One region of the Serpentinimonas raichei genome, then DNA from elsewhere that is predicted to be linked to it. Evidence: predicted binding sites of a transcription regulator. Region 1 holds the regulator's gene; each other region holds the start of a gene.
The links. The regulator sigma-54, encoded in region 1, starts transcription at its own class of promoters, with help from an activator protein. The targets are predictions, from matches to a motif close to TGGCANGNAANCTGCTTT.
Positions count from the first base shown of each region.

Region 2: a site for sigma-54 is predicted at 740-757, ahead of SRAA_RS05490 (CmpA/NrtA family ABC transporter substrate-binding protein). Genes of this name have one in related genera too.
Region 3: a site for sigma-54 is predicted at 1,286-1,303, ahead of glnA (type I glutamate--ammonia ligase). Genes of this name have one in related genera too.

Region 1 covers NZ_AP014568.1:2,319,005-2,321,237, forward strand. The annotation lists gene lptB (LPS export ABC transporter ATP-binding protein) at 1-80, shown strand, start outside; gene rpoN (RNA polymerase factor sigma-54) at 92-1,738, shown strand; gene SRAA_RS10830 (THUMP domain-containing class I SAM-dependent RNA methyltransferase) at 1,745-2,233, shown strand, end outside.
Region 2 covers NZ_AP014568.1:1,163,059-1,165,291, forward strand. The annotation lists gene SRAA_RS05485 (nitrate regulatory protein) at 1-653, shown strand, start outside; gene SRAA_RS05490 (CmpA/NrtA family ABC transporter substrate-binding protein) at 916-2,233, shown strand, end outside.
Region 3 covers NZ_AP014568.1:2,057,922-2,060,154, reverse strand. The annotation lists gene SRAA_RS09605 (EI24 domain-containing protein) at 1-336, shown strand, start outside; gene SRAA_RS09600 (competence/damage-inducible protein A) at 333-1,154, shown strand; gene glnA (type I glutamate--ammonia ligase) at 1,354-2,233, shown strand, end outside.

The sequences.
Region 1 (2,233 bases):
TGGCGCAGGGCACACCGGCCGAGATCGTGGCCAACCCGGAGGTGCGCCGGGTCTATCTGGGCGAGCACTTCCGCCTCTGAATGTGGTGGCCATGAAGCAAGGTCTGTCGCTGCGCCTGAGCCAAAACCTGGCGCTCACGCCGCAATTGCAGCAGTCGATCCGCCTGTTGCAACTGAGTACGCTGGAGTTGGAGCAAGAGATCGGGCAGATGCTCGACGACAACCCATTTTTGGAACCCGACCCCGCCGATGAGCCGTTCGAGGCCAGCCCAGCGGCGCCGCCCGAGGCCGCATTGGCTGCCCACGCCGAGCTCGATGCGCCTGCCAGCCACGATGCGGGCGCTGGCGCACCCGATGAAGTGCCCGCCCTCGACGCCGCTTTCGAGGCCGCCTGGACAGGCGCAGCGACGGACTCCGGCGGGGGGGGGCCAGAGGCCGAGCACCACGATGCGGGGGATTTCGCTGAGTCCAGCGATCCGGGCGACTGGGGTGAGCCGGGCGCTGCCCGCTCTGGGGCCGCGCCCGAGGACGACAATGGTGCGGGGCCCGACTGGGCGCGCGCGCCCGAGTCGCTGACGCAGCACCTGCACCAGCAAGCCTGCGCCCTGCGGCTCGAACCCCAGGTGGCACTGGCCTTGCACGCCCTCATCGAGTCGCTCGACGACGACGGCTACCTCGCCGATGGGCTGGACGAATTGGCTGCTGCCCTGTGCGGCATGGAGCAAACCAGCGGGGCCCACGCGCCCGATTCCGGCCTCCACACCATGGCACCGCTGTCAGCGTCGCAACCCATGGCAACTGACCGTCGGCACGCCCACTGGCAGCACTGCCTGCAGCAGGCCTTGGAGCAGTTGCAGCAAATGGAGCCCACCGGCGTGGGCGCGCGCAACCTGGCCGAGTGCTTGCAATTGCAGATTCTGGAGCTGCGCAACCGCCCCGAGAGCCGCACCGCGCTGGCCATCTGCCAGCAGCCGCTCGACTATCTGGCGCGGCGCGACAGCCGCCGCTTGGCCCAACTGTGCCGCTGCAACGAGGCCTTGGTGCGGGCCGCCTTTGGGCTGATCGCCCGCCTCGAACCCAAGCCTGGACGCCGCTTTGCGGTGCTCGAACCGCACCAGTTGCGCCCCGATGTGATCGTGACGGCGCAGGGGCGCGGCTTCAAGGTCGCGCTCAACCCCGAGGTGCTGCCGCGGCTGCGCCTGCACGAAACCTATGCCCTGGCCCTGCGCCAAGGCCGCGGGGGCGGCCAGTCTCACGCGGGGCTGCAGCAGCACCTGCAAGAGGCGCGCTGGTTCATCAAAAACATCCAGCAGCGCTTTGACACCATCTTGCGCGTGGCCAGCGCCATCGTGGAGCGCCAGCGCCCGTTTTTTCAGCACGGCGCCCTGGCCATGCGGCCACTGGTGCTGCGTGAAATCGCCGACGAAGTGGGGCTGCACGAATCCACCATCAGCCGCGTCACCAGCGCCAAGTTCATGGCCACGCCCCAAGGCACCTATGAATTCAAATATTTTTTTGGTTCGGCGCTGGCCACCGAGGCCGGCTCCAGCGCCTCCAGCACCGCGGTGCGGGCCCTGATTCAGCAACTGATCGCCGCCGAAAACCCCAGCCACCCCCTGAGCGACAACCAGCTTGCCGACCTGCTCAAAGCCCAAGGCATCGCCTGCGCGCGCCGCACCGTGGCCAAATACCGCGAGGCGCTGCGCATTGCCCCCACCCATTTGCGCAAAGCGCTCTGAACCCCCATGCACAACCTGACCCTGTTCCTGCCCTGCCCCGCCGGGGTGGAAGACTATCTGCTGGCCGAAGTGCAACAGATCTGCCCGGCGGCCCAAAACCTGCGGCGCCAGCGCGGCGGGGTCGAGCTCACGGCCGACTGGGACGACATGCTGCGGCTCAACCTGCACAGCCGGCTGGCGCAGCGCGTGCTGGTGCGGCTGGCGCTGCAACCCTGCCCCAATGAAGATGCGCTCTACGAGGCTGCCTACGCCGTGCTGTGGGAGCTGTGGTTCACGCCCGCGCAGACTTTCAAGGTCGAGCTCACGGCCCAGCACAGCCCGTTCCAGAGCCTCAATTTTGCCGCCCTGCGCATCAAAGACGCGGTGTGCGACCGCATGCGCGAGCGCCTCGGGCAGCGCCCCAGCGTGGAGACGCTGCAGCCCGAGGTGCGCCTGCACGCCCACCTGGGGCCGGAGCAGGTCTGGCTCTACATCGACACCTCGGGCGAGCCCTTG
Region 2 (2,233 bases), 1.2 Mb from region 1:
TGGAGGTGTTTGAGTCCTTTGCCAGCGCCGCGCTGCTGCAGCGCTGGCAAGAGCGCCAGCGCGCCCAGCCCCTGATCGAGCGCAGCCGGTTGCGCCGCCTGCTGCTGCAAACACCTGCCGGGGGGGCGCTGGAGCCGCATCTGAGCGGGGTCTGGTTTGCCTGCTGCAGCCAGTGCATGGATGAAATGCGCCCGATCGAAGACCAATTGACGCAGGCTTTGGTCGAGCAGGCGAGCGCCTGCATGGCGCAGGTGCAAGCCGAAATCGGACAACTCGAACAGCGCCAGCGCCAGCCCCCCGAGGCCGACACCGAGCGGCTGCGCGGCAGCGCATTTTTTGAGGCCGCACCCCCTGCCCTTCAACCCGCGCCCCAAGGGCTGGCGTTTGGCCTAGAAAGGTCGGTGCTCGATCTGGTGCAAGAGCAGGGCCTAAGGCTGCAAGCCGCTGCCACCGAGCTCGAAACGCTGCGCGTCAGCCTGAACGAGCGCAAACTGATCGAGCGCGCCAAGGGCCTGCTGATGGCGCACCAGCAGCTCGATGAGCCCGCCGCACACAAAGCCCTGCGCGAGCTGGCCATGAACCAGAACAAGCGCATGGTCGATGTGGCCGAGGCGGTGCTCTCGATGAGCCACCTGCTTGCACCACGGCGGTGAACGCTTGGGCCCGATTCTGGTGCACCGGGGCGAAAAATAAGCGCCAGGCAGCGTCCCACCCTAGACACACCCCCTAAAACCAAGCCTGGCACGAAAACTGCTTGCGTGATGACATGGGTAAGCGCCAATGGCGGCACGAACCCGGCTCGCAGAGCAAGACGGACAACGGCGTCCCTCCCAGCCCGCTTTCAAGGCGGACACGGGAGGACGCCGTTTTTCATTTGCTGCCACGCTTCGATTGTTCATTGTTCTAGGAGTAGTCATGCCCCCGTTCGACCTCAGCCAGACCGAATCCAGCACGGCTGGCACACCAACCCCTGGCGGCCACAGCCCGGCCGCCTGCCACGCACCCACTGCCGCCCAAGCAAGCACCAGCGGTGCAGACCAGCCCGGGCGCCGCAGCGCGCTGCGCCAAGGCGCCACGCTCGCTGGCGCGGCCCTGCTGGCCCATGCCGGCACTGGCCTGGTGCCCGGCCTGCGCTCGGTCGTCCATGCCCAGGGCTCTGACCGGCCCGAGATCCAGGAGGTGCGCATCGGCTTCATTCCGCTCACCGACAGCGCCTCCGTCATCATGGCCTCGGTGCTGGAGCTGGACCGCAAACACGGGGTGCGCATCGTCCTGTCCAAGGAAGCCAGTTGGGCCGGCCTGCGCGACAAGCTGCTCAACGGCGAACTGCACATGGCGCATTCGCTCTACGGCCTGATCTACGGGCTGCAACTGGGGCTGGGCGGGCCGCGCACCGATATGTCGGTGCTGATGACGCTCAACCGCAACGGCCAGGGCATGACGCTGAGCCGCCAACTGGCCGAGCGCGGCGCGGTGGACGTGGGCACGCTGGCGCGGCTGATGGCGCGCGAGCGGCGCGAGTACACCTTTGCCCAGACCTTTCCGACCGGCACCCACGCCATGTGGCTGTACTACTGGCTGGCCAGCGCCGGTGTCAACGCGCTGCGCGACACCAGGGTCATCACCGTGCCGCCGCCGCAGATGGTGGCCAATATGCGCGTCGGCAACATGGACGGATTCTGCGTCGGCGAACCCTGGAACCACCGCGCCATCGTGGACCGCATCGGCATCACGGCCGCCAACACCCAGGACGTGTGGCCCGATCACCCCGAGAAAGTGCTGGGCGCGCGCGCCGACTTCGTGCGCCGCCACCCCCACACCGCGCGCGCCGTGATGATGGCGGTGCTCGAAGCCAGCCGCTGGATCGAGGCCAGCCTGCAAAACAAGCTGCGCATGGCCGAGACCATCGCCGCCCGCCCCTTTGTCAACACCAGCGTCGATGTGATCCGCGACCGCATTCTGGGGCGCTACCAAAACGGCCTCGGGCGCACCTGGGACGACCCGAACCACATGAAGTTCTTTGACGGCGGCGCAGTCAACTTCCCGTTCCTCTCCGACGGCATGTGGTTCCTGACCCAGTTCAAACGCTGGGGCCTGCTGCGCGAGCACCCCAACTACCTGCAAGTGGCGCAGCAGATCAACCAGATCGAGCTCTACCGTCAGGCCGCGACGCAACTCAACATCAGTGTGCCGCGCGAACCACTGCGCAGCAGCACCCTGATGGATGGGGTGG
Region 3 (2,233 bases), 260 kb from region 1:
ACGGCGCTGCTGCTGATGGGGATGTTCAGCGGTTTTCTGGGCGCGGCGCCCAGTTTGTTGTGGGCCTCGGGCGCCATGTTCATTGCCATGGCGCCGCTGCTGGTGCCGCTGGCGGTGTGGGTGTACACGTGGGTGTTTGCGCTGGCCTCGCTGTGGTTCGTGCACTACCTGCTGGCGGCGCTGCAGGCGCTGCGCGCAGAGGCGCAGCCGGCCATGCCGACGCCGCCGCACCTGGACGCGGCCACCGCTGAGCCGCTGCGCAGCCCCGAGCCGGCCGCGCTCCCCTTCAGCCCATCCACCACGCCGGCTCCAGCTTCGGTCCAAAACCAACCATGAACCCCGCCCCGCGCTTTGGCTTGCTCGTCGTAGGCGATGAAATTTTGTCGGGCAAGCGCGCCGACAAGCACCTGCCGCGCGTGATCGAGCTGCTGGCCGCACGCGGCCTGAGCCTGGCCTGGGCGCGTTTTGCGCCCGACGACCGGGACGCGCTGGCCGGCACCTTGCGCGAGGCGCTGGCGGGCCGCGACGTGGTGTTTGGTTGCGGCGGCATCGGCGCCACGCCCGACGACCACACCCGCCAGGCGGCGGCCAGCGCACTGGGGGTGGGGCTGCAGTTGCACCCGCAGGCGCGCGCGCTGATCGTGGCGCGCTTGCAACGCCTGGCGGCCCAGCAGGGCCAGGTCTATGAGCCCGACCGGCCCGACCACCTGCAGCGCCTGCAAATGGGCGAGTTTCCGCTGGGCGCGCGCATCATCCCCAACCCCTACAACCAGATTCCGGGCTTTAGCTGCACCAGCCCCAGCGGTGCCGTGCTGCACGCCATGCCCGGTTTTCCGGTCATGGCCTGGCCCATGATCGAGTGGCTGCTGGAGCAGCATTACGCCGCGTATTTTCGGCGCGGGGCGTGGGGCGAGCGCTCGGTGATCGTGTTCGAGGGCATCGAGGGCCAGCTCACGCCGCTGATGCAGCACATCGAGGCCACGCACCCGCAGTGCAAGGTGTTTAGCCTGCCCAGCGTGGACCATCCCACCTACGGGCGCCACCTCGAACTCGGGGTCAAGGGGCCGATAGAACCCGTGCAGGCGGCCTACGCCGATCTGCTCGACGGCTTGCGCGCCGCAGCCGCCCGCTTGGGCCCCGAGTTGGTGCGCTGAGCCGATGCAGAGTGCGTGCGCACCATTTTGATGCAAAAAATGCCCCAAAAAAGTGCGTTTGTGGCGAGGTCTCGCGCAGCCCCCTTTTTTTGGCACCGGGTGCCGCACAGCGCGCGGGTTTGTCACCAAGCTGGCACGCTTGCTGCTATAAACTGTGCAGCAATTTCCAACCCCTTTCAACGCAACCGGAGAATTCAAGATGGGCAAAAGCGTCGCCGACGTGATGAGCATGGTGCAAGACAACGAAGTCAAGTTCGTTGATTTCCGCTTCACCGACACCCGTGGCAAAGAGCAGCACGTAACGGTGCCAGTCTCGCATTTCGACGAAGACAAGTTCAGCGCCGGCCACGCCTTCGACGGCTCCTCCATCGCTGGCTGGAAGGGCATCGAAGCCTCCGACATGCTGCTCATGCCGGACCCAAACACGGCCCAGATCGACCCGTTCTTTGAAGAAACCACGCTCTTTTTGCAGTGCGACGTGGTCGAGCCCAGCGACGGCAAAGCCTACGACCGCGACCCGCGCTCGATCGCCCGCCGCGCCGAAGCCTACCTTAAAGCCTCTGGCTTGGGCGACACCGCCTACTTCGGCCCCGAGCCCGAGTTCTTCTTGTTCGACAACGTGCGCTGGAGCACCGAGCCGGGCCGCAGCTTCTACGAAATCGAAGAGTACGAGGCCCCCTGGAACACCGGCAGCAAGCTCGAAGGCGGCAACCGCGGCCACCGCCCGCGCACCAAAGGCGGCTACTTCCCGGTGCCTCCAGTGGACAGCACGCACGACATGCGCGCCGAAATGTCGCTCATCCTCGAATCGCTGGGCATCCCGGTCGAGGTCTTTCACCACGAAGTGGCCGGGGCCGGCCAGTGCGAGATCGGCACCCGCTTCTCCACCCTGGTCGAGCGCGCCGACTGGACGCAAAACCTCAAGTACGTGGTCTGGAACGTGGCCAACAGCTACGGCAAAACCGCCACCTTCATGCCCAAGCCCTACCACGGCGACAACGGCAGCGGCATGCACGTGCACCAGTCGGTCTGGAAAGGCGGCAAAAACCTGTTCGCCGGCGACGGCTACGCGGGCTTGA